3 regions of the Pseudomonas sp. Pf153 genome follow, and region 1 is predicted to be linked to each of the others. Evidence: predicted binding sites of a transcription regulator. Region 1 holds the regulator's gene; each other region holds the start of a gene.
The links. The regulator sigma-54, encoded in region 1, starts transcription at its own class of promoters, with help from an activator protein. The targets are predictions, from matches to a motif close to ANTGGCATNNANNTTGCTNT.
Positions count from the first base shown of each region.

Region 2: glnA (glutamate--ammonia ligase) is a predicted target of sigma-54. The motif match lies at 7,433-7,452, and genes of this name have one in related genera.
Region 3: AD666_RS15565 (pilin) is a predicted target of sigma-54. The motif match lies at 6,263-6,282, and genes of this name have one in related genera.

Region 1 is NZ_LHVL01000018.1:186,707-196,507, forward strand. It holds gene AD666_RS12900 (ZIP family metal transporter) at 1-829, shown strand, start outside; gene AD666_RS12905 (HPr family phosphocarrier protein) at 837-1,112, opposite strand; gene rapZ (RNase adapter RapZ) at 1,128-1,985, opposite strand; gene ptsN (PTS IIA-like nitrogen regulatory protein PtsN) at 1,987-2,451, opposite strand; gene hpf (ribosome hibernation-promoting factor, HPF/YfiA family) at 2,464-2,772, opposite strand; gene AD666_RS12925 (RNA polymerase factor sigma-54) at 2,849-4,345, opposite strand; gene lptB (LPS export ABC transporter ATP-binding protein) at 4,501-5,226, opposite strand; gene lptA (lipopolysaccharide transport periplasmic protein LptA) at 5,226-5,771, opposite strand; gene lptC (LPS export ABC transporter periplasmic protein LptC) at 5,758-6,327, opposite strand; gene AD666_RS12945 (HAD family hydrolase) at 6,335-6,859, opposite strand; gene AD666_RS12950 (KpsF/GutQ family sugar-phosphate isomerase) at 6,859-7,833, opposite strand; gene AD666_RS12955 (ATP-binding cassette domain-containing protein) at 8,110-8,919, shown strand; gene mlaE (lipid asymmetry maintenance ABC transporter permease subunit MlaE) at 8,919-9,716, shown strand; gene mlaD (outer membrane lipid asymmetry maintenance protein MlaD) at 9,716-9,801, shown strand, end outside.
Region 2 is NZ_LHVL01000008.1:269,716-279,516, forward strand. It holds gene AD666_RS04100 (DUF2339 domain-containing protein) at 1-197, opposite strand, end outside; gene AD666_RS04105 (glycogen/starch/alpha-glucan phosphorylase) at 480-2,930, opposite strand; gene AD666_RS04110 (YkgJ family cysteine cluster protein) at 3,185-3,622, shown strand; gene typA (translational GTPase TypA) at 3,805-5,625, opposite strand; gene thiI (tRNA uracil 4-sulfurtransferase ThiI) at 5,764-7,218, opposite strand; gene glnA (glutamate--ammonia ligase) at 7,545-8,951, shown strand; gene AD666_RS04130 (chorismate mutase) at 9,067-9,627, shown strand; gene AD666_RS04135 (DUF4124 domain-containing protein) at 9,726-9,801, shown strand, end outside.
Region 3 is NZ_LHVL01000025.1:37,035-46,835, reverse strand. It holds gene AD666_RS15605 (DUF1780 domain-containing protein) at 1-397, opposite strand, end outside; gene AD666_RS15600 (energy-coupling factor ABC transporter permease) at 524-1,210, shown strand; gene AD666_RS15595 (hypothetical protein) at 1,274-1,489, shown strand; gene yacG (DNA gyrase inhibitor YacG) at 1,486-1,692, opposite strand; gene coaE (dephospho-CoA kinase) at 1,689-2,312, opposite strand; gene AD666_RS15580 (A24 family peptidase) at 2,312-3,181, opposite strand; gene AD666_RS15575 (type II secretion system F family protein) at 3,183-4,400, opposite strand; gene pilB (type IV-A pilus assembly ATPase PilB) at 4,403-6,103, opposite strand; gene AD666_RS15565 (pilin) at 6,327-6,749, shown strand; gene AD666_RS15560 (BON domain-containing protein) at 7,036-7,392, shown strand; gene AD666_RS15555 (DUF2845 domain-containing protein) at 7,604-7,900, opposite strand; gene AD666_RS15550 (DUF748 domain-containing protein) at 7,902-9,801, opposite strand, start outside.

The DNA.
Region 1 (9,801 bases):
GCTGGTGTTGACCGGGATGATGTTGTTGGCGGCCCAGGGCTTGGCGTGGCTGGACCTGGAGTCCAGGCTGCTGCGGGCCCTTCAAGGCGGCGGGCTCTGTGCCTTGGGCACCGCGCTGGGGGCCGTGCCGGTGCTGGTCATCCGGCGCATGCCCCAGGCCGTGGGCGATTCGCTACTGGGCTTCGGTGCCGGGGTGATGCTCGCTGCCACGGCGTTTTCGCTGATCGTGCCGGGCATTGCCGCGGCGCAGCAATTGGGATTCACGCCTTGGGCCGCCAGCGGCCTTACCTGCTTTGGCATTCTGTCGGGGGCGTTCGGGTTGTACCTGGTGGACCGCAAGGTTTCGGCCAGCCCCGAGAGGCTGGTGGCGGCGCCAGGACGTCCGATCATTGCGCGGCGGATCTGGTTGTTCGTGTTCGCCATCATCGGTCACAACATTCCAGAGGGCATGGCGGTGGGCGTGTCGGCAGGGGGCGGCATGCCCGATGCTGACAGCCTGGCGATGGGTATCGCCTTGCAGGATGTCCCCGAAGGGCTGGTGATCGCGCTGGTGCTGGCTACGGCGGGCATGTCGCGGGTCAAGGCGTTCTTGATTGGTGCGGCGTCAGGGCTGGTCGAGCCCGTGTTTGCGCTGCTGTGCGCCTGGGTGGTGAGCCTGGCCGAGATGTTCTTGCCCCTGGGCCTGGCGTTGGCGGCTGGGGCGATGCTGCTGGTGGTGACCCACGAGGTCATTCCCGAATCCCGCCGCAATGGTCACGAGAAACTGGCGAGCCTGGGATTGTTGGTGGGTTTTTGCCTGATGATGGTGCTGGATACGGCGTTGGCGTGACAGGGGGTTATTCGCCTTCGTCGAAGTAATTGTTGATCAAGGCCACCAGCGCATCCATCGCTTCCCGCTCCTCTTCGCCCTTGGTTTCCAGGTAGATCTTGGTGCCCTTGCCAGCGGCGAGCATCATCATTGCCATGATGCTCTTGCCGTCGATCGTGGCATCTTTCGTTCGTCCGACTCTGATCTCTGTACCAGGAAATCTACCCGCTACACCCACGAACTTGGCTGACGCACGGGCATGCAAACCCAGTTTGTTAATGATTTCAATTTCCTGAGCTGGCATCGCGATGTGAATCCTTTAGCTGAGGTCGCGGTGGCGAACCTGGACATTCTTCAGGGAGGGCTGCAGGAGGCGACCCAGGCGCTCAGTCAGGTAGACGGAACGATGATGACCACCGGTACAGCCGATGGCGATGGTGACATAGGCGCGATTGCTCGCGGCGAAGCGGGGCAGCCATTTGAGCAGGTAGGCGGAAATGTCCTGGAACATCTCCTCTACATCCGCCTGGGCCTCCAGGTAGTCGATCACTGGCTGGTCAAGCCCGGACTGGTCGCGCAGTTCCGGCTTCCAATACGGGTTGGGCAGGCAGCGCACATCGAACACCAGGTCGGCATCCACTGGCATGCCACGCTTGAACCCGAATGACTCCAGCAAGAACGCCGTGCCTGGCTCGGGCTGGTTCAGCAGACGTAATTTGATGGTGTCATGCAGCTGATAAAGGTTCAGGTGCGTGGTATTGAGCTTCAAGTCCGCCAGGTCGGCGATCGGCCCCAGCAACTGGCTTTCGTCGTGGATGGCTTCGGCCAGGGAACGGCTGGCATTGCTCAGCGGGTGGCGGCGACGGGTTTCGGAAAAGCGCTTGAGCAATGTTTCTTCATCGGCGTCCAGGTACAGCACATCGCATTGGATGTGCTTGCTGCGTACTTCTGCGAGCAGTTCGGGAAACCGCGACAGGTGGCTGGGCAGATTGCGTGCATCGATGGAAACCGCCACCAGCGGTTGCGCCAGTTCGGTATGGATCAGGGCGCGCTCGGCCAGCTCCGGCAGCAGGCCTGCCGGCAGGTTGTCGATACAATAATAGCCGTTGTCTTCGAGTACATTGAGGGCTGTACTCTTCCCGGAGCCGGAGCGGCCACTGACGATGATCAGGCGCATGTTAATGACCGTTCTGTTCGTCCAGGACAACCTGATACAAGGCTTCGTTACTCGATGCGCTGCGCAGTCTGTCGCGAACTTCCTTGCGGTCCAGCATGCTGGCGATCTGACGTAGCAGTTCAAGGTGTGCATCGGTGGCCGCTTCGGGGACCAGCAATACGAACAGCAGGTCGACCGGTGCGCCGTCGATGGCGTCGAAATCTATAGGGGCTTCAAGGTGCAACAGCGCACTGATCGGTGCGGTACAACCCTTGAGGCGGCAATGGGGAATGGCGATGCCGTTGCCAAAACCGGTCGAACCGAGCTTTTCTCGGGCAACGAGGGCCTCGAAGACGTCCTGCATTTCCAGATCCTCGACTTCGTGATGGATCAGGTTTGCAATCTGTTCGAGAGCTTTCTTTTTACTGCCTCCCGGCGCGTTCACCTTGGAACGGCCGGGGGTCAGGATGGTTTCTAGTCGAATCATGGATTGGGGAGATTAACGACCGGTCGCGCCCTGGAGGAGGCTCTGGGTCTTTTCCTTATGCTTTTTGAGTTGGCGATCCAGTTTGTCGGTCAGCAGGTCAATCGCGGCATACATGTCTTCATGCGAGGCGTTGGCGACCACTTCTCCACCGGGGATATGCAACGTGGCTTCGATTTTCTGCAGCAGCTTTTCGACGGTCATGATGACTTGAACGTTGGTGATCTTGTCGAAATGCCTCTCCAGTCGGTCGAGTTTTTCGCCGATGTATTGACGAAGAGGTTCGGTCACTTCCAGTTGGTGTCCACTGATGTTGACTTGCATACAGCTTCTCCTTCGTTGCCAGTGCATAAAGCGGCAGGCAGAAATACCTGCCACTGGAACGCTGTGGCGTGGCCTGTTACATCAACCGCTTGCGTTCGCTCGAAGGCGCGATCCCGAGGGATTCGCGGTATTTGGCGACGGTACGGCGGGCCACCTGAATGCCTTGTGCCTCCAGTAAACCAGCGATCTTGCTGTCACTCAACGGCTTTTTCTGATTTTCCGCCGCCACCAGTTTCTTGATGATCGCGCGGATGGCCGTGGACGAGCATTCGCCGCCTTCGGAGGTACTGACGTGGCTGGAGAAAAAGTATTTCAATTCATAGATTCCCCGCGGGGTATGCATGAATTTCTGAGTGGTGACGCGGGAAATCGTCGATTCGTGCATGCCCACCGCCTCGGCGATGTCATGCAGGACCAATGGCTTCATGGCTTCGTCGCCATACTCCAGGAAACCGCGCTGATGCTCGACGATCTGGGTGGCGACTTTCATCAGGGTTTCGTTACGGCTTTGCAGGCTCTTGATGAACCAGCGCGCTTCTTGCAGCTGGTTGCGCATGAAGGTGTTATCGGCGCTGGTGTCGGCGCGCTTTACAAACCCTGCATACTGGGCGTTGACCCGCAACTTGGGGACCGCTTCCTGGTTCAACTCCACGAGCCAGCGATCGTTGTGTTTGCGCACGATCACGTCGGGGACCACGTATTCGGGTTCGGTGGCCTCGATCTGCGAGCCCGGCCGCGGGTTGAGGCTCTGGACCAGTTCGATCACCTGGCGCAGTTCATCTTCCTTGAGTTTCATGCGCCGCATAAGCTGGCTGTAGTCGCGACCGCCCAACAGATCGATGTAGTCGGTAACCAGCCGCTTGGCTTCGGCCAGCCAAGGCGTCTTGGCGGGCAATTGGCGCAGTTGCAGCAGCAGGCACTCGCCGAGGCTGCGGGCGCCGATGCCGGCCGGTTCGAACTGCTGGATGCGGTGCAGGACGGCTTCGATCTCGTCCAGCTCGATGTCCAGCTCGGGATCGAAGGCTTCCAGGATTTCTTCGAGGGTCTCGTCCAGGTAGCCCTGGTTGTTGATGCAGTCGATCAGGGTCACCGCAATCAGGCGATCGGTGTCCGACATTGGTGCCAGGTTCAACTGCCACAACAGGTGGCTTTGCAGGCTCTCGCCGGCGGAGGTGCGGGTGGTGAAGTCCCACTCGTCGTCATCGCTGCTGGGCAGGCTGCTGGCACTGGTCTGGTAGACGTCTTCCCAAGCGGTATCCACGGGCAGGTCGTTGGGAATGCGTTCGTTCCATTCGCCATCCTCCAGATTGTCCACTGTCGGGGCGGATTGTTCCTGATAGGACGGTTCCTGGATCTCGGTACTGGTTTTCTGCTCGACGTTGTCGGCCAGCGGATCGGTGTTATCGAAGTCGTCGCCTTCTTCCTGGCGCTCGAGCATCGGGTTGGATTCCAGGGCCTCCTGGATTTCCTGTTGCAGGTCCAGGGTCGACAATTGGAGCAAGCGGATAGCCTGTTGCAGCTGCGGCGTCATCGTCAGCTGCTGGCCCATTCTCAAGACTAGCGATGGTTTCATGGCAGGGGCTTAACACCTTATTCGCCGGCGCACATGCGCCATCCACTACATGGCGCCGGAGCGCCAAACCTTAAGCAAATTATATGCCTGAAACTGAAGTGTTTGCCTAGCAATAAAATCAGCGGTGCCGGGCCAATTTACCAAACACGTTATGCCTACAAGCGGAACTCATGACCCAGATAGACTTCCTTGACCAGTTCATTGGCCAGGATGGTCGCCGCGTCGCCCTCGGCGATCAGTTGTCCGTCATTGACAATGTAGGCGGTTTCGCAGATGTCCAGGGTCTCACGCACGTTGTGGTCGGTGATCAGCACGCCGATCCCCTTGGCCTTGAGGTGGTGAATGATCTGCTTGATGTCGCCTACCGAGATCGGGTCCACGCCGGCGAACGGTTCGTCGAGCAGAATGAATTTCGGCGCGGTGGCCAGGGCTCGCGCGATTTCCACCCGGCGTCGTTCGCCGCCGGAGAGGCTCATGCCCAGGTTGTCACGGATATGACTGATGTGGAATTCCTGCAACAGGCTTTCCAGCTCCTGGCGGCGGCCGGCTTTGTCGAGATCCTTGCGGGTTTCGAGGATCGCCATGATGTTGTCGGCCACCGACAGCTTGCGGAAGATCGATGCTTCCTGAGGCAGGTAGCCGATGCCGGCTTTCGCCCGGCCATGCATGGGCTGGTGGCTGACGTCCAGGTCGTCGATCAGTACGCGGCCCTGATCGGCCTGTACCAGGCCGACGATCATATAGAAACAGGTGGTTTTGCCCGCGCCGTTGGGGCCGAGCAGGCCGACGATTTGCCCGCTGTCGATGGACAGGCTGACATCACGCACAACCTGGCGGCCCTTGTAGCTCTTGGCCAGGTGCTGAGCTTTCAGAGTTGCCATTACTGGGCCTTCTGCTCGGTTTTCTTTTTCGGCTGGATGACCATGTCGATCCGTGGGCGCTGCTCGGTCACCTTGCTGCCGGTGGCGCGACCGGCGCTGGCGAGTTTCTTGTTGGTGTCGTAGACGATTTTTTCGCCCTGGGTGACGTTGTTGTCCTTGTCGATGACCTTGGCGCGGTCGATCAGCACAACGCGGTCCTGGGAGGCGTGATACTGGATGGTCACGCCGTAGCCCTGGACGGGCTTGGTGTCGCCGGCTGTCTGCAGTTGCTCGAAATAGGCCAGGTTGCCCACGGAGGTCACCACGTCTATATCGCCGGACTGGGTGCGGGTGATGGTCACGGTATTGCCGGTCACCTTCATCGAGCCCTGGGTGATGATCACGTCACCTTTATAGGTCGCCACGCCGTTCTTGTCGTCAAGCTGAGCGTCGTCGGCCTGGATGCGGATAGGCTGGTCGCGGTCGTTGGGGAGGGACCAGGCGCTCGCGCTTCCCAGTGCTGCGCCCAGACTGAGCAAAATAGGGAGGGTTTTAGCGAGCTTCATACTGTCCTCTTACGTTCGATAGCAGGTGTATCCTGCTTTCCTTCAGATACGCTTTCATTCCCGTGCCGGTCGATACACCGCCGGCGCCGTCGATTCTAACGGGTTGCTCGGTCTGCGCATATTCCTGCTGCGGGAACACGGTCATGCGACTTGTGGTGATGATGGTCGTACGGTTTTTCTCGTCGGTGCGGGCCACGCGTACCGAGTCGATGAGCTCCACTTCGGTGCCACCGGAATTGACTTCGGCGTGCTTGCTTTGCACATGCCACGGGAAATCGGTGCCACGAAACATGTTCAGGTCCGGCGTGGTCACCAACGTGATGTCGGTGGCCTTCACATGATCGACCTTGTCGGCCGTCATTTCGTACTGCACCTTGCCGTCGGGCAGGTACTGCAGGGTGTGCGTGTTGGTCGCGTACCAGTCTATCTTCTCTTCGACCTGGGCCGCAGGCCGGTCGAGAAAGCGTTCCGGACTGATGTTCCAGTAGCCTACCGCCGCGAAAATCGCTGCGATACAGCCGAACACCACGATGGTGCGAATCTTCTTGCTCAGCATAAATGGCTCACAGGTACGCGGCGTTGGCCGCTTCGAGGCGGCCCTGGGCGCGCAGGATCAGTTCGCAGAATTCACGGGCCGCGCCTTCGCCGCCTCGTGCCGTGGTGACGCCGTGGGCGTGCTCGCGCACGAAACCGGCGGCGTTGGCCACCGCCATTCCCAGGCCGACACGGCGGATCACCGGCAGGTCCGGCAGGTCGTCACCCAGATAGGCGACCTGTTCGTAGCTTAGATTGAGCTGGCCCAGAAGCTCGTCCAGTACCACCAGTTTATCCTCGCGTCCCTGGTATAGATGGGGGATGCCGAGGTTCTTCGCGCGTCGCTCGACCACGGGAGTCTTGCGGCCGCTGATGATGGCGGTCTGCACGCCGGCGGCCATCAGCATCTTGATGCCCTGACCGTCGAGCGTGTTGAAGGTCTTGAATTCGCTGCCATCTTCAAGGAAGTACAGGCGGCCATCGGTGAGTACGCCGTCAACGTCGAAAACGGCGAGCTTGATATCTTTGCCTCGTAGCAGCAGGTCGGTCGTCATCACATTACTCCGGCGCGCAGCAGGTCGGACAGGTTGAAGGCGCCGATCGGGCGGTCCTCGTCATCCACCACTACCAGTGCGTTGATTCTGTGGTCTTCCATGATTTTCAAGGCTTCGGCGGCGAGCATGTCGGCGCGGGCCGTCTTGCCATGAAGGGTCATGACTTCGTCGATGGTTGCATTGCGGATGTCGATGGGGCGGTCGAGGGTGCGACGCAGGTCGCCGTCAGTGAAGATACCGGCGAGCTTGCCGTCGGTTTCGAGAATCACTGTCATGCCCAGTCCCTTGCGGGTCATTTCCATGAGGGCGTCCTTGAGGAGCGTGCCTCGCTGGACGTGCGGCAACTCTTCGCCGGCGTGCATCACGTTTTCGACTTTCAGCAACAGGCGGCGACCCAAGGCGCCGCCGGGATGGGAAAAAGCGAAATCCTCGGCGGTGAACCCCCTGGCCTCCAGCAGCGCCACGGCGAGGGCGTCGCCCATGACCAGGGCCGCGGTGGTGGACGAGGTCGGGGCGAGGTTCAGCGGGCAGGCTTCGTGCTCGACATGTACGTTGAGATTCACTTCGGCGGCCTTGGCCAGGGGGGAGTCCGGATTTCCGGTGATGCTGATCATCCGGATGCCAAGGCGCTTGATCAGCGGCAACAGCGTGAGGATTTCGTTGGTCGAGCCCGAGTTGGACAGGGCCAGGATGACATCGTCCCGGGTGATCATGCCCATGTCGCCGTGGCTGGCCTCGGCAGGATGGACGAAAAATGCAGTGGTGCCCGTGCTGGCCAGGGTCGCGGCGATCTTGTTGCCGATGTGCCCGGACTTGCCCATGCCAACGACGACGACGCGGCCCGTGCTGGCCAGAATCATCTCGCAGGCGCGTACGAAATCAGCGTCGATATGGGGCAGCAAGCCTTGCACGGCTTCGAGCTCGAGGCGGATGGTACGTTGTGCCGATTGAATCAGGTCGCTGGATTGGCTCATGTCAGAAATCGTATAGCCCGATGAAAAGGCGGCGATTATAGCGGCAATGAACAATTCCCTCACGCTAGTTCGTCATGCTTTGTGCGAACGCCTCGCAAGGTTTGCCATAAAACCGGGGCTTTTACCTTAATCCACGCTTAACCGGAGGGGGGTAACCCTTGGGCGCCCGACCGTTGCAGTGATATAGTTCGCCGCCGGTTCGAATGCCCGGCAGTCGCGACAATTTGGCCGACTGGCCAGGCATCCGGATCTGAGGCTGCATCGCAAGGAGTTTAGATGAGTGCCGACAACGCCTACGCGGTCGAGCTGAAGGGGCTGTCCTTCAAGCGAGGGACGCGCAGCATTTTCAACAATATCGATATTCGCATCCCGCGCGGCAAGGTCACCGGCATCATGGGACCTTCCGGGTGCGGCAAAACCACGCTGCTGCGCCTGATGGGGGCCCAGTTGCGCCCCAGCGCCGGCGAAGTCTGGGTCAACGGCCAGAATATTCCGACATTGTCGCGCAGTGACCTGTTCGATGCGCGCAAGAACATGGGCGTACTGTTCCAGAGCGGTGCGCTGTTCACCGACCTGGATGTGTTCGAGAACGTGGCTTTTCCCCTGCGGGTTCACACCGACCTGCCGGAAGAAATGATCCGCGACATCGTCCTGCTCAAGTTGCAGGCGGTCGGGTTGCGTGGCGCCATCGATCTGATGCCGGACGAACTGTCCGGCGGCATGAAGCGCCGAGTCGCACTGGCGCGGGCGATTGCCCTCGACCCGAAGATCCTCATGTACGACGAGCCCTTCGTCGGGCAGGACCCCATTGCTATGGGCGTGCTCGTGCGCCTGATCCGCCTGCTCAACGATGCGCTGGGCATCACCAGCATCGTGGTATCCCATGACCTGGCCGAAACCGCCAGCATTGCCGACTACATCTATGTGGTGGGTGATGGACAGGTGCTGGGGCAGGGTACGCCTCGAGAGCTGAAGGAGTCGGACAACCCACGCATTCGCCAATTCATGAAGGGCGATGCGGACGGCCCGGTGGCGTTCCATTTTCCGGCCACGGATTACCGTACCGATCTGCTGGGGAAGCGCTGATGCGCAAGAAATCGCTGATAGAAAGAATTCGCCTGTTCGGCCACTCCGGCATCGACGTGCTGGCGGTACTGGGTCGCTCGACGCTGTTTCTGGTCCATGCTCTGCTCGGTCGCAACGCGACGGGCGGTGGTTTTGGCCTGCTGGTCAAGCAATTGCATTCGGTGGGCGTGATGTCCCTGGTGATCATCGTGGTCTCCGGGATCTTCATCGGCATGGTACTGGCACTGCAGGGTTTCAATATCCTGTCCAGCTATGGGTCCGAGCAAGCGGTCGGGCAGATGGTTTCCCTGACACTGTTGCGCGAGCTCGGTCCCGTGGTCACCGCGTTGCTGTTCGCCGGACGCGCGGGTTCGGCGCTGACGGCCGAGATCGGCAACATGAAATCCACCGAGCAGTTGTCGAGCCTGGAAATGATCGGTGTCGACCCGCTCAAGTACATCATCGCGCCACGCCTCTGGGCCGGTTTCATTTCCCTGCCGGTGCTGGCAATGATCTTCAGCGTCGTCGGGATCTGGGGAGGCTCATGGGTGGCTGTCGACTGGCTGGGGGTCTACGAAGGTTCCTACTGGTCCAATATGCAGAACAGCGTCGATTTCCTCGACGATGTGCTCAACGGCATCATCAAGAGCGCCGTATTCGCCTTCGTGGTGACCTGGATCGCCGTGTTTCAAGGCTATGACTGTGAGCCCACGTCAGAGGGGATCAGCCGTGCCACAACCAAGACCGTGGTGTACGCCTCGCTGGCAGTCCTGGGCCTTGACTTTATTTTGACCGCCTTGATGTTTGGAGATTTCTGATGCAAAACCGCACCCTGGAAATCGGTGTCGGCCTTTTCCTGCTGGCTGGCATCCTGGCTTTGCTGCTGCTGGCCCTGCGGGTCAG
Region 2 (9,801 bases), on a different contig from region 1:
CGCGCCTCCAGCGTGATCAGCTCTTGCTGGGCCGCTTGCAGCAAAACCTGCTGCCGGGCGGCCTCGGATCCCAGGTACCTGATACGAAACACCTGGGCGATGCCAAGCCCCACCAACGCGCCTATCAGCGCATCGGCGAGCGACTCATCCACCACCCAGCCAAGAGCCAGGCCCAACAGCGTCAAGATCCATTGCATGGTTGATATCCCTAAGCGGCCCGTTGCGGGCATGACCGGGGCATTTGTGCCTGGATCAGTCTAGTGGAACAACCACAAGCCCTGTAGGAGCGAGCCTGCTCGCGATGACGGTATGTCAGTGAACAAAGGTGTCGACTGATAGACCGCCATCGCGAGCAGGCTCGCTCCCACATAGGTTGTTTTTGACTGAGCCATGGCATTGGAGCCCGGCGAAACTGGCGCCTAGTATATCGACGAAGCCCAACCGTCGTTGGGCTTCGCTCACATTTCTGACAGCTAAGGCTATTCCAACGCCTTCCAGATGTCGGTGGCGTACTCGCGGATGGTCCGGTCGGAGGAGAACCAGCCCATGCGCGCCGTGTTGAGCACTGCCGAGCGCCACCACTGCTTGGAATCGTGCCAGCGCTCCTCGACCTTGGCCTGGGCATGCCAGTACGAGTCGAAATCGGCGCAGACCAGGAAGCGGTCGTAGTCCACCAGCGAATCCACCAGCCCGGTGTAGCGCATCGGATCGTCCGGGGAAAACACCCCGCCACGAATCGCCTGCAACACGTCGTTGAGGCGATGGGAGGCGGCGATGTCCGGCGCGGCGCTGAATTCGCCGTTGCGCTTGCGGGCCTCGACTTGCTCGGCGGTCAGGCCGAAGATAAACATGTGCTCACCGCCCACCCGCTCGTGCATTTCCACGTTGGCGCCGTCCATGGTACCGATGGTCAGCGCGCCGTTGAGGCCGAACTTCATGTTGCTGGTGCCGGATGCTTCGAAGCCGGCGGTGGAAATCTGCTCCGACAAGTCCGCCGCCGGGATGATGCTCTCGGCCAGGCTGACGTTGTAGTTGGGCAGGAACACCACTTTGAGCAGACCACGCACGGTCGGGTCGTTGTTCACCACCCGGGCGATGTCATTGGTCAACTTGATGATCAGCTTCGCCTGGTGATAACTGGCGGCGGCCTTGCCGGCGAAGATCTTCACCCGCGGCACCCAGTCTACCTCCGGTTCGGCGCGGATCGCCTGGTACAGCGCCACGGTGTGCATCAGGTTGAGCAACTGACGCTTGTACTCGTGGATTCGCTTGACCTGTACGTCGAACATCGCCGCCGGGTTTACGGCAATCCCCAGCCGCTCGTGGATCAGGTAGGCCAGGGCCTTCTTGCTGTGCAGGCGCTGCTCGGCGAACAGTTTGCGGAATGCCGGCTTATCGGCGAATGGCTCCAGTTCGATCAGGCGTTCCTCGGGATTGTCGAGCACGCTCGGGCCCAGCGCATCGACCATCATCGAGGTCAGTTCCGGGTTGGCCTGGAACAGCCAGCGGCGGAAAGTAATGCCGTTGGTCTTGTTGTTGATCCGCTCCGGGTAGAGCTTGTGCAGCTCGGAAAACACCGTACTGCGCATCAACTGCGTGTGCAGTCCGGACACACCGTTGACGCTGTGGGAGCCCAGGAAGGCCAGGTTGCCCATGCGCACCCGACGACCGTTGTCTTCTTCAATCAGCGAGACCGAGCGCAGCACGTCGAAATCATGCACGCCCTTGGCCCTCAGCGAATCGATGTGCTGGGCGTTGATCAGGTAGATGATCTGCATGTGCCGGGGCAGCATGCGCTCCATCAGCCCCACCGGCCAGGTTTCCAATGCTTCGGGCAGCAGCGTGTGGTTGGTATAGGACAGCGTGTCCTGGGTGATCTGCCAGGCGGCGTCCCAGGCCACGTCATAGACGTCCACCAGTTGGCGCATCAACTCGGCCACGGCGATGGAGGGGTGGGTGTCGTTGAGCTGGATCGCTGCGTGATCCCCCAGGGTCAACACCGAGGTATGCATGTTGCGATGACGGCGCAGCAGATCCTGCAGCGAGGCGGCGACAAAGAAATACTCCTGGCGCAAACGCAATTCCTGCCCGGCCTCGGTGCTGTCGGCCGGGTAGAGCACGCGGGAAATACTTTCGGCCCGTGCCACTTCGGCCACGGCGCCCAAGTGGTCGCCGGCATTGAAACGCTCCAGATGCAGATCTTCCACGGCCCGGGCGCGCCACAGGCGCAAGGTGTTGACACTGGCACCGCGCCAGCCCACCACCGGGGTGTCATAGGCAATGGCCCGCACGGTTTCCCCTGGCGTCCAGACCTGTCGGGTCTTGCCGGTGTCGTCGGTCACCGTCTCGACACTGCCGCCGAAGCCGATCGGGTAGACCACCTCCGGCCGTTCGAACTCCCACGGGTTGCCGAAGTCCAGCCAGTGCTCGGTCTGCTCCTGCTGCCAGCCGTCGACGATGGCCTGGCGGAACAGGCCGTGTTCATAGCGGATGCCGTAGCCGTGCCCGGCGATGCCCAGGGTGGACATGCTTTCCATGAAGCACGCCGCCAATCGGCCGAGGCCGCCGTTGCCCAGCGCGGCATCGGGTTCGAGCGTGCGGATGCGTTCCAGGTCCACGCCCAACTCCGTCAGCGCTTCGCGAGCGGTATCCAGCAGGCCGAGGTTGCTCAGGCTGTCGTAAAGCAAGCGCCCGATGAGAAATTCCAGGGAGAGGTAATAAACACGCTTCTGGCCCTTGCGATAGATCTGCCGCGTGTGGTCCATCCAGTGCTCGACCATATGGTCGCGGGCGGCGAGGGCAATGGCTTCGAACCAATCGTGATCAAACGCATGATCGGGGTCCTTGCCGACGGCATAAGTGAGTTTGGTCAACACAGCGTCGCGAAATGCGGCCACTTCAGCTTCGCGAACAAGCGGTTCTTGAGTCATGGATAAGACCTCGAACGAACAGGGAATTGTCTGAGCCTAGACGGTCTGACAGACGGCGCAGGCGCTTGGTTCGGTGGTTTTCCCCACGCGCCGGAGAATCGTCGCCAGGGAATTGCCGGATGGGCGAATGAATGCAGGGGCCGTGCCGCTACTGGAGGGGGTGGTCGGGATCGAAAAAAAATCGGCGGATGGTCGTTCAAAATTTCACCAGTCCCGGTATGATCGCGCGCCCTGACGCATGCTGGTAAACCTCGATGATGAAGCCCAACCTGATCGCCGCCGCGGAGATCGACCGACTCGATACCTGGGCCAAATATTCCGCCCCGATGTGCGGCTCCTGTGTGTCGAGCTGCTGCACGCTGCCGGTCGAGGTCAAGATCAAGGACCTGATCCGGATCGGCATCGTCGATGAGTTCGAGCTGGGCGACCCGCCGAAAAACATCGCCAAGCGCCTGCAAAAGGAAGGGATTGTCGAACGCTACAACCAGAAGTCCGAGATCTTCACGCTCCAGCGCATGAGCAACAACGATTGCCTTTATCTGGACCGCAAGAGCCGGCTGTGCACCATTTACGAGAAGCGCCCGGACACCTGCCGCAACCACCCGCGCATCGGGCCGCGGCCGGGGTATTGCGCGTACAAGCCCAAGGAAGTGGAGCGCGAGCGTAATTCGCGGACGCTGGATCGGTTTTGACTATTTAGCGCCTGACCTACCGTCTTCGCGAGCAAGCCCGCTCCCACAAGGACAGCGCTGAGCCTGTGGGAGCGGGCTTGCTCGCGAAAGCGGCCTGCCGGTCACTGCATAAACCCCAGGCATAAAAAAACGCCCCCGATCTCACGACCGGGGGCGTTTTTCATTCAGCCGGGGCTAAACGATCAAGCCTTGGCTTTCTTGGCAGCGCGGGTACGCTCGCCTTCGTCCAGGATCTTCTTGCGAAGACGGATGGACTTCGGTGTCACTTCGCACAGTTCGTCGTCCTGGATGAATTCCAGGGCCTGTTCCAGAGTGAAGCGAACAGGTGGAACCAGGGCGATGGTTTCGTCTTTACCCGAAGCACGCATGTTGTCGAGCTTCTTGCCCTTGGTAGGGTTGACGCCCAGGTCATTGTCACGGCTGTTCAGACCGACGATCTGGCCGTTGTAGATTTCCTGGCCGTGCTCGACGAACAGCTTGCCACGTGCCTGGAGGGTTTCCAGAGAGTAGGTCAGCGCCTTGCCGGTTTCGACCGATACCAGAACACCGTTCTGACGGCCGGACATGTGGCCGGACTTCATGGTGTCGTAGCGATCGAAGATCGAGGTCAGGATGCCGGCACCGTTGGTCAGGGTCAGGAACTGGTTACGGAAGCCGATCAGGCCACGCGCCGGGATGTTGTATTCCAGGCGCACACGGCCCTTGCCATCCGGGGACATGTTGGTCAGGTCGCCCTTACGCAGCCCCATCTCTTCCATCACCTTGCCCTGGGATTCTTCAGGGATGTCGATGGTGACGTTCTCGAACGGTTCCTGCTTGACGCCGTCAACGACGCGGATGATCACTTCCGGACGGCCTACGGCCATTTCGAAGCCTTCGCGACGCATGGTTTCGATCAGTACCGAGAGGTGCAGCTCACCACGGCCGGAAACCTTGAACTTGTCGGCCGAGTCGCCTTCTTCAACGCGCAGTGCCACGTTGTACAGCAGCTCCTTGTCCAGACGCTCCTTGATGTTGCGGGAGGTCACGAACTTGCCTTCCTTGCCGCAGAACGGCGAGTCGTTGACCTGGAAGGTCATGGAAACGGTCGGCTCGTCCACGGTCAGAGGCTTCATCGCCTCGACAGCGTTCGGATCGCACAGGGTGTCGGAGATGAACAGCTCTTCGAAGCCGCTGATGCAGACGATATCGCCGGCTGCCGCTTCTTCGACGTCCACGCGGTGCAGGCCGTGGTGACCCATCAGCTTCAGGATACGGCCGTTGCGCTTCTTGCCGTCGACATCGATCGCCACCACCGGGGTGTTTGGCTTGATGCGACCACGAGCGATACGGCCAACACCGATCACACCCAGGAAGCTGTTGTAGTCCAGGGCCGAGATCTGCATCTGGAACGGACCGTCACGGTCAACGGCAGGCGCTGGGACGTTGTCGACGATCGACTGGTACAGCGGGGTCATGTCTTCCGCCATGGCGGTGTGGTCCAGGCCGGCAATGCCGTTCAGGGCCGAGGCGTAGACGACCTGGAAGTCCAGTTGTTCGTCGGTGGCACCCAGGTTGTCGAACAGGTCGAAGATCTGGTCCAGAACCCAGTCAGGACGCGCGCCCGGACGGTCGACCTTGTTGATCACGACGATCGGCTTGAGGCCGGCTTCGAAAGCCTTCTTGGTCACGAAGCGGGTCTGCGGCATAGGGCCGTCCTGGGCATCCACCAGCAGCAGCACGGAGTCGACCATCGACATCACGCGCTCTACTTCACCGCCGAAGTCGGCGTGGCCGGGGGTGTCCACGATGTTGATGTGGTAGCCGTTCCAGTTGATAGCGGTGTTTTTCGCCAGGATGGTAATACCGCGCTCTTTTTCCTGGTCGTTGGAGTCCATCACGCGCTCGTCGTTGAGCTCGTTGCGCTCCAGGGTGCCGGATTGGCGCAGGAGTTTGTCAACCAGGGTGGTCTTACCATGGTCAACGTGGGCGATGATGGCGATGTTGCGTAGATTTTCGATCACTTGTGTATCTCGATCAGAGGATTCGGTGTGCTGACAGGTCGTGGCAGCGATTTACGTTGAGTCCGACAAAGCCGTTACAGCTTGCCGGCGGCGTCGGGGGGCCGGTGACGCAGGCCACAGGCAAACAGCCCCGGGCACTTAGCTCGGTCGATAAACGCGCACATTGGCATGCCCCTCACTGAGCAAATGGTGAGCATGCAGGCGACTCATCACGCCTTTGCCGCAATACAACAGGTACTGGCGAGTAGGGTCCAGTTCCTTGAAACGCGCGTTCACTGCATAGAACGGCATCGTTTTTACCTCGACGCCGGCGACGCTCAGCGGGTCATCCTCAGCTTCATCCGGGTGACGGATGTCGATGACGATCTGGCCGGCCAGCGCTTCGCCGACTTCTTCAACCTGGATGTCCTGGCCCAATTCATCGATCACCCGATCGATCGGCACCAGCCTGGCGTTTTCGATTGCACGATCGAGCACCGCCATGTCGAATTCTTTCTCTTCATGCTCCACGCGCCCGCGCTTGGCAGCCGTCTTCGGATTGACCGAAATGACCCCGCAATATTCCGGCATGTGGCGGGCAAAATCGGCGGTGCCGATGGCGTCGGCCGTGTCGATGATGTCCTGCTTGTGGCTCGCGATCAGTGGGCGCAGCACCAGTTTTTCGGTGACACAGTCGATGACCGACAGGTTCGGCAGCGTCTGGCTCGACACCTGGGAAATCGCCTCGCCGGTGACCAGCGCGTCGATGTGCAGGCGGTCAGCGATGCTCGACGCGGCACGCAACATCATACGCTTCAAAATGACGCCCATATGACTGTCGTCGACTTTCCCGAGAATCTCGCCCAGGACTTCCTCGAACGGCACACTCACAAATAACACGCGCTGGGAGCTGCCGTACTTCTTCCAGATAAAGTGCGCCACTTCCATTACGCCCAGTTCATGGGCACGCCCGCCAAGGTTGAAGAAGCAGAAATGGCTCATCAGCCCGCGACGCATGATCTGGTAGGCCGCCACTGTGGAGTCGAAGCCACCGGACATCAGCACCAGCGTCTGCTCCAGCGCGCCCAGCGGATAGCCGCCGATGCTGTCGTGCTGGCTGTGGATCACGAACAACCGCTGGTCGCGAATTTCGATGCGCACTTCGATCTGCGGTTCTTTCAGGGAGATACCGGCGGCACCGCATTGCCGGCGCAGCTGGCTGCCGACGTACTTCTCCACGTCCATGGAACTGAACGGGTGTTTGCCGGCACGCTTGCAGCGCACCGAAAAAATCTTGCCGGCCAACGCATCGCCATAATGAAGCTTGCATTTGGCGACGATGTCGTCGAAGTCCCCCAGCGGATATTCATCGACCTGCAGGAAATGCGCGATGCCCGGCATGCAGCTCAGGCGTTCGGTCATTTCCTTCAAGACCTTGGGTTCGCTGACGCGCGTTTCCAGCTCGAGGTTATCCCACACGCCGTTCACCACCACGACCGGGTCCAGATCACGGAGCACGGCGCGAATGTTCTTGGCCAACTGACGGATAAAACGCGTCCGGACAGGGCGGCTCTTGATGGTGATCTCGGGGAAGACTTTTACGATTAGTTTCATGAAAACAGCGCGCGAACGGCCAGCCGAAAAAGGGGGGCGCGGATTATAGCGGAAATTGCTCAAGGTTTAACCAGTTAATATGCAGTCGGTTTTAATGCACCAAAATGGATCACCTACACTGATGATCGCCACATTACAGTGCGTGATTGTCCGACAATCCCCGTTTTCGGCCCTCTGAAAGCGTGGGTTTGGTGCAAAAAACCCATGCTGGGGCACTGGCATGCAATTTGCTCCCTTGTGAGGCAGGTTGCCTTGGCCGAGTATTCGCGCCGGCATCACTCATATTCAGGGCACACCATTACCGCCCGAAGCCACCCGGAGGACATATGTCGAAGTCGGTTCAACTCATCAAAGATCATGACGTCAAGTGGATTGATCTGCGCTTCACTGACACCAAAGGCACTCAACATCACGTGACCATGCCGGCCCGTGATGCGCTGGATGACGATTTCTTCGAAATCGGCAAGATGTTCGACGGTTCCTCCATCTCTGGCTGGAAAGGCATCGAAGCTTCCGACATGATCCTGATGCCGGACGACGAAACCGCGGTCCTGGACCCGTTCACCGAAGAACCGACCCTGATCCTGGTCTGCGACATCATCGAACCTTCGACCATGCAAGGCTATGACCGCGATCCACGCGCCATCGCCCACCGTGCCGAGGAATACCTGAAGTCCACCGGTATCGGCGACACCGCTTTCTTCGGTCCAGAGCCTGAGTTCTTCATCTTCGACTCGGTCAAGTTCAAGTCCGACATCTCCGGTTCCATGTTCAAAATCTTCTCCGAACAAGGTTCGTGGATGTCCGACCAAGACGTGGAAGGCGGTAACAAAGGCCACCGTCCAGGCGTGAAAGGCGGTTACTTCCCGGTTCCACCGTTCGACTTCGACCACGAGATCCGTACCTCCATGTGCAACGCACTGGAAGAAATGGGCCAGACCGTCGAAGTTCACCACCACGAAGTGGCGACTGCCGGCCAGAACGAAATCGGCGTGAAGTTCAACACGCTGGTCAAGAAGGCTGACGAAGTCCAGACCCTGAAATACGTTGTACACAACGTTGCCGACGCTTATGGCCGCACCGCGACCTTCATGCCGAAGCCTCTGTACGGCGACAACGGTTCGGGCATGCACGTTCACATGTCGATCTCCAAGGACGGCAAGAACACCTTCGCAGGCGAAGGCTATGCCGGTCTGTCGGACACTGCCCTGTACTTCATCGGCGGTATCATCAAGCACGGTAAGGCCCTGAACGGCTTCACCAACCCGTCGACCAACTCCTACAAGCGTCTGGTTCCTGGCTTCGAAGCTCCGGTCATGCTGGCCTACTCGGCTCGCAACCGTTCCGCCTCGATCCGTATTCCTTACGTCAACAGCCCTAAAGCGCGCCGCATCGAAGCACGCTTCCCGGACCCGGCTGCCAACCCGTACCTGGCCTTCGCTGCACTGATGATGGCCGGTCTGGACGGTATCCAGAACAAGATCCACCCTGGCGATGCCGCCGACAAAAACCTGTATGACCTGCCGCCTGAAGAGGCCAAGGAAATCCCACAGGTTTGCGGTAGCCTGAAAGAAGCCCTGGAAGAGCTGGACAAGGGCCGTGCGTTCCTGACCAAGGGCGGCGTATTCAGCGATGACTTCATCGACGCTTACATCGCACTGAAAAGCGAAGAAGAAATCAAGGTTCGCACCTTCGTACACCCACTGGAATATGAGCTGTACTACAGCTGCTGATCCGGTAGCGTCGCCCCAGGCGGCGTGAACCAAGAGAGGCCTCCTTCGGGAGGCCTTTTTTGTGGGCGCAATATACGTGCATCATGCGTCACCCCCAGCAAACGAGAGATCATCCATGACTTTGCGCTCCAAGCTCTGCCTTGCCCTCTCAGCGGCGTTGATGGCCACCGCCGCCAACGCCACCCCAGCCCCCGATGCCCTTACCCCGCTGCTTAACGCCATTGGCGAACGCATCGCCATCGCCGATCAGGTGGCCTTGAGCAAATGGGACAGCCATAAGCCAGTGGAAGACCGTCAGCGCGAGCGCGAAGTCATCGCCGCCGCTGTCGCCCAGGCGCCGGTCTACAAGCTGACGGCCGAAACCGTGGAGACGTTCTTTGCAGCTCAAATAGAAGCCAACAAATTCGTGCAGTACGTCGATTTGTCCGACTGGGCCATGGAGGGCAAGGCCCCGGACATGCCACGCGCCGACCTGGTGAACCAAATCCGCCCGCAACTCGACCGCCTGCAAAAACGTCTGCTGCAGCAACTGGCCGATTTCTCCCCTTACCGCACCGACCCACAATGCCCGCGATGGATCGCCCGAGCCACCCACCATAACAAGCAGCACCCGATACGCCGGCTCGCCCTGATCCGCGCCACGGCGGAGTTGTGCATCACACCACCAAAAGCCTGACCCAACCCATTCCCTCTGGGTCAATGCGCAACGACTTGGGCCAACCGCCCTTCCTGACCTATGCTGGAATCCAACACTTTCATTTCTCGGTTGATTTTATGGGTCGTGGTTTTCCAGGCGTTCTGTTGTTGCTGTTGGCGTTGCCTGCGGCGGCGCAGATCTACAAATACACCG
Region 3 (9,801 bases), on a different contig from region 1:
TGCCCCGCTCTGTGTAGTTGTGGGCTTTCTTGCGCAAGGTCGGCGCCAGTCTCAACAGGAACTCGTTGGCCGGGATCCGCCTGGGCTTGGCCTCGCGGCGTACCAATTGGCTGAGGGAAAAGGCACTGCGGCGGCGTTGCAGTTCGTCGCGCCATTCATCATTGAGGCGACGACCTTCGTCGAGGACGAAAAACACCTCGAAGTTCGCATCACGGAACAATACGTCCGGCGGCTCCCCCGCGGGGGTGAACTCATCGGCGCGATAGGGCACGTTCAGCCCCTGCAACAGCCGCTGGCAGACCCAACGCTCACGCTCCCATTTGCGGGCATTGGAGAGAAAGGCGTTGGCTTGCTCGGCCGCGATGGTCAGCAGGCGTAAGTAATCGGAATCATCCATGAGCCCAAGCTTAGCGTTCAATTGCGACAAGCTGAAAGCGTTGCGTTGATTAATGGAGGGGAGGTGGGGTGTAGACTGCCGGATTGAACCCTCAAGTGACGCGAGGGCAGGCGAAAGGTGTAGTCCATGATCGGAGCTGAACTGCTCTCACCACAGACACTGGCGGTTGGCTGGCTGATTTATGTGCCGATGCTCGCCTGGGCGGTGTGGCGGGCGCCCTGGGTCGAGCTGTTCACCGACAGCCGTCGTCAGCACCTGCTGTTCGGCACGGTGCTGTCGCTGTTCATGTTATGGCTGGTGCGACGGGATTTCGAGACCGGCGTCTCGTATCACTTCATCGGCATGACGGCGGTAACGCTGTTGCTGGACTGGCCGCTGGCAATCCTCGGCGGGCTTTCTGCACAGCTTGGGCTGGTGCTGCTGGGGCGCCAGGACATGGCGGCGATGGGTGTCAACGGTGTGTTGCTGGTCCTGTTACCGGTATTGGTCACCGAGTGCTGTGCGATCCTGGTGGAGCGTGCCCAGCCGCGTAATCTGTTCGTGTACATCTTTTGTTCGGGGTTTCTTGCCGCTGCTCTGTCGGCGTTGCTGTGCCTGCTGCTGGGGCTCGGCTTGCTGTGGTACGACGGGGTATTCGCCATGCCGTACTGGTTGGGCGATTTCGTCGGCTACCTCTGGCTGATCATTTTTCCCGAGGCCTTCATCAACGGCATGGTGGTCAGCGCCCTGGTGGTATTCAGTCCCGAATGGCTCGAGACGTTCAACCGCACGCGCTATCTGTCGGCGCCCTGGAAGGATGACGATAAGCCTTGATTCACATCAAGGCCGGGCAGGCAGTGGCGCTTCATGCTCTGGAAAATTTCCAGGAGCACAGCCATGAGTGTTTATGAGTGGGCGAGACAAGAGATCAGGCGCAGTCACGACGCGGCGATGGAAATCGGCTTCGATCCAGGCTTGAGCCTGCGTGCCTTGCTCAGTGCAATCGTGCAACAGAGCAAGACAGTGCGCAGCGTTGAAGACCTGGCCGATGAGTTGAGTTTCCTGGCGGAGAACCTCGACGATGAACAGGATTACGGTTTTATGCGGCCTTAGTGGTGCGAGCGAGGATTGAAGTCCTCGCTGAACAGCTCATCCTCGGCATCCGGGCTGACCGGGATTTTGTGCTCTTCCGATGCCCAGGCGCCCAGGTCGATCAGTTTGCAGCGATCGGAACAGAATGGCCGGAATTTGCTCTCCGGGCTCCATTCCACAGGTGCGCCGCAGGTTGGGCAATTGACGATTGGGGTCTGGCTCATGACTGGCCTCCACGCAAGGTAAGGTAAAAGTGATGCAGGCGTTCGACCTCGGCGTGCAGCCACGCGAGGTCGCGGTCGTTGACCACCACGTCGTCTGCATGGCTCAGGCGATCCTGACGGGTAGACTGCGCCTTGAGGATGGCCTGGACCTGCTGTTCGCTGGTCTGGTCGCGCTGCAAGGTGCGTTCGATCTGCAGCTGTTCCGGGGCATCGATCACCAGGATCCGCTGGGTCATGGCGTATTGTCCCGACTCGATCAGCAGCGGCGATACCAGAATCGCATACGGCGATTGTGCCAAGGCCAAGTGGTGCGCGATCTCATCGGCTATCAACGGGTGCAGCAAGGCTTCGAGCCAGCGCCGTTCTTCGGCATTTTCAAAGATCAGTGTGCGCAGCGCCCCACGGTCGAGGGCGCCGCCGGTCTGCAACACGCCGGGGCCGAAATGCCTCGTGATTTCCGCCAGCGCCGGGCGCCCTGGTTCGACGACCCAGCGTGCTGCGTGATCGGCGTCGACGACGTGTACACCCAAGTCGATGAAGTGCTGCGCCGCCGCGCTTTTGCCACTGCCGATGCCGCCGGTCAGGCCGAGGATCCAGGGTTTTTCCAAAGAGGTGTTCATTAAAAACCGACAGACTGCCAATAAAAGTCCGTTATTTGACCACCCCAGAGCAAGGCAATCCAGCCGGCAATCGCCAGATAAGGTCCGAAGGGGATCTGAGTCGATGTCGGCGCATCCCGCATGCGCAGCATGACAATGCCGACGACGGCACCCACCAGGGAAGACAATAACAGCGTCAGAGGCAGGATTTGCCAGCCGCCCCAGGCCCCCAGCATCGCCAGCAGCTTGAAATCGCCATAGCCCATGCCTTCCTTGCCGGTGATCAGCTTGAATACCCAGAACACCGACCACAGCGCCAGGTAACCGGCCACCGCGCCCCACATCGCCTCGTTCAACGAAACGAATACACCGAAGCTGTTGACGATCAGGCCCAGCCACAACAACGGCAGTACCAGCGTGTCGGGCAGTAATTGATGCTCGGCATCGATCAGGCTCATGCCCAGCAGGCCCCAGGTCAGGACCATCACCATCGCGGCCTGCCAGCCGAAGCCGAAATGCCAGGCGACAAACGCCGACAATGCGCCGCAGGCCAGTTCGGTCAATGGGTAACGCTTGCCAATGGGGGTTGCACAGCTGGAACAACGCCCGCGCAGCGCCACGTAGCTCAGCAGCGGAATATTTTCCCAGGCTCGAATGCGGTGTCCGCAATGGGGGCATTGGGAGTGAGGCAACACCAGGTTGTAGGCCGGGCCGGGCGTTTCGGCGGGCAGGCCGAGCAAGTCGTGGGCTTGCAGCCGCCACTCGCGGCTGAGCATCTTGGGCAGGCGCCACACCAGGACGTTGAGAAAGCTGCCGACAATCAGCCCGAGCAGTAGCGCCGCCAGCACGAAGGCCAAGGGATACAGCACGAAGAATTCGGTCAGGGGCATGTCAGATCGCAGAGCCGAGTTGAAAGATGGGCAAGTACATCGCGACCACCAGGCCGCCGACCACCACCCCCAGGATCACCATGATGAAGGGTTCCATCAGGCTGGTGAGGTTGTCCACCAGATTGTCCACTTCGGCCTCATAAAAGCTCGCCACTTTGTCGAGCATGTCGTCCAGCGCGCCGGATTCCTCGCCGATGGCAGTCATCTGGATCGCCAGGTTCGGAAAGATGCCTGAGGCGCGCATGGAGAAATTCAGTTGCATGCCGGTCGAGACATCCTGGCGGATGCGCTGCACGGCACGTTTGAACACTACATTGCCGGTGGCGCCGGAAACCGAGTCCAGGGCTTCCACCAGCGGCACGCCGGCCGCGAAAGTCGTGGACAGCGTGCGGGCGTAGCGGGCCACCGCGGATTTGTACATCAGGGCACCTACCAGCGGTAGCTTGAGCAGCCATTTATCGCGCCAGTCACGAAACCCCTGGGAGCGCTTGAGCGCGTACTTCACGCCAAAAAAGCCGCCCACCAGGCCACCCAGCAGCAGCCACCACCATTGCTGCATGAACTCCGAGAGGCCGATGACCATAACCGTGAACGCCGGCAGCTCGGCGCCGAACCCGGCGAACACCGATTCGAATTGTGGCACCACCTTGACCAGCAGAATGCCCGTGACCACCGCCGCGACGAGGATGACGGCCGTCGGATACGTCATGGCTTTCTTGATCTTGGCCTTGAGGGCTTCGCTCTTTTCCTTGTAGGTGGCAACCCGATCCAGCAGCGTGTCCAGTGCGCCGGCCTGTTCACCGGCGTCCACCAGGTTGCAATACAACTCATCGAAATACTGCGGGCATTTGCGCAACGACGCGGCGAAGCTGTTGCCGGCGGCGACTTCCTGTTTCACCTCATCCACCAGCTTGCGCATGTTGGCGTTGTCGAAGCCTTCGCCAATGATGTCGAACGCCTGCAACAACGGCACGCCGGCCTTGAGCATCGTGGCCATCTGGCGGGTGAAGAGGGCGATATCCAGCGGCTTGATGCGCTTGCCCTTGCCGAATATCGAGGCGGACTTCTTGCGCACCTTTTCCGGATTGATGCCTTGCTTGCGCAATTGTGCCTTGACCAGTGCCGGGCTCTGGCCGGCCAGCTCGCCGGACATTTTCGTGCCCTTGCGGTCCTTGCCTTCCCACGTATAGGTATCGGTTTTGACTGCCTTGACCGCCATGCTCAATCCTTGGTGACCCGGTTGATTTCTTCGAGGCTGGTCACTCCTTGCATCACTTTGAGCAGCCCGGAGGCGCGCAGGTCGTTGAAGCCGTCCTTGCGCATTTGCAGGTCGATTTCCAGCGAGTTGCCCTCGGCCATGATCAGCCGTTGCAGCTCGGGTGTGTTTTTGACCACTTCATAAATCCCCACGCGTCCCTTGTAGCCGTTGTTGCACTGTTCGCAACCGACCGGCTCATAGATCGTGAACGAGCCGATGCGTTCCCGGGGAAAACCTTCCTTGAGCAACGTCTCTTCGGGAATCTCGATGGCCTTCTTGCAATGGCTGCACAGCTTGCGCGCCAGCCGCTGGGCGATGATCAGGTGGACCGCCGTGGCGATGTTGAAGCCGGGAATGCCCATGTTCTGCAAACGGATCAAGGTTTCGGCAGCGCTGTTGGTGTGCAGCGTCGACAACACCATGTGCCCGGTCTGGGCCGCCTTGATGGCAATTTCGGCTGTTTCGAGGTCGCGGATCTCACCGACCATGATCACATCCGGGTCCTGGCGCAGGAACGAGCGCAGCGCCTGGGCGAAGTCCAGGCCCTGGCGTGGGTTCACGTTGACCTGGTTGATCCCTTCCATGTTGATTTCCACCGGATCTTCGGCTGTGGAAATGTTGATGTCCACGGTATTGAGGATATTCAACCCCGTGTAGAGCGAGACGGTCTTGCCCGAGCCGGTCGGCCCGGTTACCAGGATCAGCCCTTGCGGTTGTTTGAGGGCCGCCAGGTACAGCTCTTTCTGGTCCGGTTCGTAGCCCAGGGCGTCGATGCCCATCTGCGCACTGGAGGGGTCGAGAATCCGAATCACCACTTTTTCGCCCCAGAGCGTGGGCAGGGTGTTGACCCGGAAATCGATGGATTTGGTTTTCGACAAGCGCATTTTCAGCCGCCCGTCCTGAGGCTTGCGCCGTTCGGAAATATCCAGGTTGGCCATGACCTTCAGGCGCGCGGCGATGCGGGTCGCCAACTGGATCGGCGGTCGGGCGACTTCGCGCAACATGCCATCAGTGCGGACCCGCACACGGTAGGATTTTTCATAAGGCTCGAAATGCAGGTCGGAAGAGCCGCCCTTGATCGCATCCAGCAGCATCTTGTTGACGAAGCGCACCACCGGCGCATCGTCGGCGTCCAGGCCGGCGATGGCGTCCTGCTTGTGGTCATCGCCCGACTCGATGTCCAGGCCATCGAGGTCTACATCGCCCATGCCTTCCAGGCCTGTGGTACTGGATTCGAAGAACTTTTCGATGGCATCGCTGAGTTTGTCGTCCTCCACCAGGATGGCTTCGGTGGTCAGGCCGGTACTGAACTGAATGTCATTGATAGCCTGGTGGTTGGTGGGGTCGGAAATGCCCACGAACAGTTTGTTGCCCCGTCGCCACAGCGGCAGCGCATGGTGCTGGCGAACCAGTTTCTCGCTGACCAGGCCCGTAGGCTGGGCCTCCTTGTCGAGGCTGTTGAGGTCCAGCAGGGCGACGCCGAAGTGTTCTGAGGCGATCTCCGCAACCTGGCGACTCTGGACCAGTTTGTTCTGCACCAGATAACTGACCAGGGGCATGCGATTGCGTTGGGCCTGTTGATGCGCCTGTTGCGCACTTTGTTCGGTGAGCAGTTCGGCCAGCACCAGTTGCTTGGTCAGGCCGCTGAGGGCGATGTCATTCATGGGGATCCCGGACGCAGACAGTTCATGACTTATAGCCTAGTCAAGCATCAACACCAAACCAGCGGGTTGGGGTGACAAAAAATGTCAGATAGTGCGGTTGTAGGGATGGGGCGCAAGGCTTCTGTGGCCCCGAACCCCCGGTGGGCATGGCTCCGGACGGTTGGCATGTGCCCTGCAACGGCTGCCCCAACCATGAGACTCCACCTCATGTATGGAGATGTCTATGAACAAGCAGAGTGGCTTTACCCTGATCGAGCTGCTGATCGTCGTGGCGATCATCGGCATCCTGGCGACCTTTGCGTTGCCGCAATATTCCAAATACCAGGCGCGGGCCAAGGTGACGGCGGGCCTGGCGGAGATCACTGCGTTGAAGGTGCCGTTCGAGGACACGATCAATTCGGGTACCAACCCGACCCTCGAACTTGTTGGCGGGACGGCAACGACCAGTAACTGCACCACCACTGCCTCGGGTGTTGCCTCTACAGGGGTTGGCACCATTGGCTGCACCATCCTCAATGCGCCGGGTCCGGTGGTGGGCAAGACGATTACGCTGAGTCGTTCGGGAACCGGGGTATGGACATGCGCCACCACGGCTGAGCAGGAATACGCTCCCAAGGGCTGCACCGGTGCCGCTGCAGGTGGTTGAGGCATAAAGGTTGGTCTGACCGGCCCCGCTTTTAGCGGGGTTTTTTGTTGTAGGAAAATGCTCTGCAATTCAGTGGCTTAAGCCATGGCCGAAACCCGCATGTTGCATGTACAAAATCGACGGGTCATGCATTTTGCATGATTCCGTAAAATACCGTTTCGCTTAAATTGTTGATTTTTATAGATTTTTTTTGAAATAAAAAACTGGCACACCCTTCGCACTACTCCTGACAGCCCTGCCGGACTGCATTTCCCGGCAGTTTCTGAGAAAAACAGGAGTTACTCGTATGAAGAAGTTCGCTATCACTGCCGCTGCTGCTACCGCACTGACCCTGACCATGGCTAACGCCGCATTTGCCCAGAACGTTCAAGCGACGCAGGCTCCAATGATGCTGGCTGCTGGCGAAGTTACGAAAGCCAAGGAAGAAACCAAAGACACCTGGATCACCACCAAGGTCAAAGCGGACCTGGTCACTGAAAAAGGCATTCCAGGCACCGATATCAAGGTTGAAACCAACAAAGGCGTTGTATCTCTGTCTTCGGACGTCGCTGTAACGAAGGCTCAGAAGGAAACCGCCGTGGCGATTGCCAAGAAAATCAAAGGCGTGCAAGACGTATCGGCTGATGGTCTGAAGGCCGAATAACGCCAAGACTTCTCGCCTGGACCGGGAGAAGGCACGGCAAACGGGCTGAGTCATACGTTTGCCGTTGCTTTGGAGTTCATGCGAAAGGCCACAGGGAGGTGGCCGTCCACAGGCCCCCGGCGTTGCCGGGGGCCTGTTCTATTCTGCATAGGCTATTCAAAGACTGCGGTGGAACAGACATCAACCTTGTTTGCCATGAAGCGGTTGCGGTTCAGCGCCCACGCTTGCTGGTGATCTGTACCAATCGATTACCCTCGAAGCGCAGGTATTGGTACATGCCGCTGTTGGGCCCATAGGTCCATTCTTCCACCGGGTACTCTTCCCGCCGATTGACACTGCGCTTATAGCCCAGGTCATCCCGAGCCGCCGGTTCTCCGCATTTTTGCAGCACTTCGCTGGAGCGGTCGCCGACGCTGATCAACTGGCTGCCGCAGCGCAACGTGTCGGCCGCCGGTGCCTGGCTCGCAACCAGCAACAAACCCAGGGAGAGCCAGCAAGAGCGTTTCATCTTATTCGGCGTCCAGGTGCATGGGAGTGATCACGCGCCCATCGCTTTCGGCCTGGCCGAGGCTGGCGTCGATAAAATAGACACGGTCGTCGGCCAGTTTGCCTTTGTCCACCAGGAAGTCCTTGATGCTGCTCGCCCGTTCCTGGCCCAGTTCGCGCAGCAATACCTCGCTGCCGCTCCAGAATTTGATGACCCCTTCGCGCAGTTTTTCGATACGGGCTTTTTTATCCAGTTGCGACCATTCGACCGGCGGTTGTGTCTTGAGGCGGGTGCGGTAGATGCCTTCCAGCAGCGGAGCCTTTTCGTCTTCCGGAACTTCCAGTAACGACGCTTTGGCCGGAACTTTATCGCCCCGACGTTGCAGCATCTTGTAGTAGTTGTACTGGTACTCACGCTCCAGGCGCTGGGAGGCCAGCAATGGACCATCGCTGCTCTCGGCGGCGGTGCCTTCGATCTCCAGGCGCAGTTCCGGACGTTTACCAAGCGCTTCGGACAGCTTGAGCAGCACACCCTCGTTTTCCTTGCTCAGCTCGCTGGAGCCCGGTGCGAACGCCACGCTGCCCAGGTCCTCGGAGCCACCACCGGCCACCAACCCGCCGATGAGCTTGAACGGTGCCTGGGCCGCCCGCACCACGAGATTGCGCAGAGTCTGCCAGACGATCGGCATTACGCTGAACTGCGGATCGTTGAGGTTGCCGGACACGGGCAACTCGATGGAAATCCTGCCTTCGGAATCCTTCAACAGGGCGACGGCCAGCTTCAACGGCAGGCTGACGGCGTCCGGGCTGTCGACCTTTTCGCCCAATTGCAATTGCTCGACCACCACCTTGTTCTCGGCCTGGAGCTGGCCCTGGGTGATGCGGTAATGCAAATCGAGATTGAGCCGGCCCTTGCGGATGCGATACCCGGCGAATTTGCCGGAGTAGGGCGTCAGGGTTGTCAGCTCGACCCGCTTGAAGCTGGTGGCGATATCGAGGCTGGCCATGGGGTCGAACGGATTGAGCGCCCCCTTGATGGTGACCGGGGCATAGCGGTCGACCTTGCCCTTGACGTCTACGCTGGCCGGTTTGGCCTGGCGGCTGTCGATGGTGCCGATCTGGCCGTTGAGCTGTTGGATGGCGGTGGCGAAATTTGGCGTCAGGCTGAAGTCGGCGAAGTTGGCCGAGCCGTCATTGATGGCAATCGCACCGATGTGGATACCCAGCGGCTTCCCTTGGGACGCCGGTTTGGCCGCCGTGTTCTTCGCGCTGTCGGGCGGTTGCGGGATCAGCAGATCATCGACGTTGGTGGTGCGATCGTCGTTGATCATGAAGCGCGCGTAGGGTTGGAACAGGTTGACCTTGTCGATGGAGAGGCTGTCGCCATGCTGGTAGTTGAGGCCCTCGACGACCACGCTTTGCCATTTGACGAAGTCACGGGTCTTGAGAGTATCGAGCGTGTGCAATTGGTCGACCTGGGCGCGACCGGTGACCGCGAACGCCAGCGGGTCGATGCCCTTGAGATCTACCGCCAGGTCGCTGCCGAGCATCCCGGAGCGCAGCTCCAGCCGAATGAAAGGATTGATGTAGGCTTGGGCGACGCGCAAGTCGATATCCTGGGTCTTGACCTTGAGTCTGGCGCTGACCGGGTTCAGGTTGACTTCGCCGTCAGCCAGGATCTTGCCTTGTTTACCCAGGCCGGTGTCCAGCTTGAGGGTGAAGGGCGAACCGTTGAGGGTGTCGTAGTTCTGCAGGTCGAGGTTCAGCGGGCCGACGTCCAGCGCCACGGCGGGTTGGGCCTGGCGATCGGCCAGGTGCACCTGGTAGTCGCGCAATTGCACGTCCTTCAACAGGACCTGCCATGGTTTGCTCGGCGGAGCGGGTTCGGGTTTGGGGGAGTCGGCGGCTGCCGGCGCCGATGCC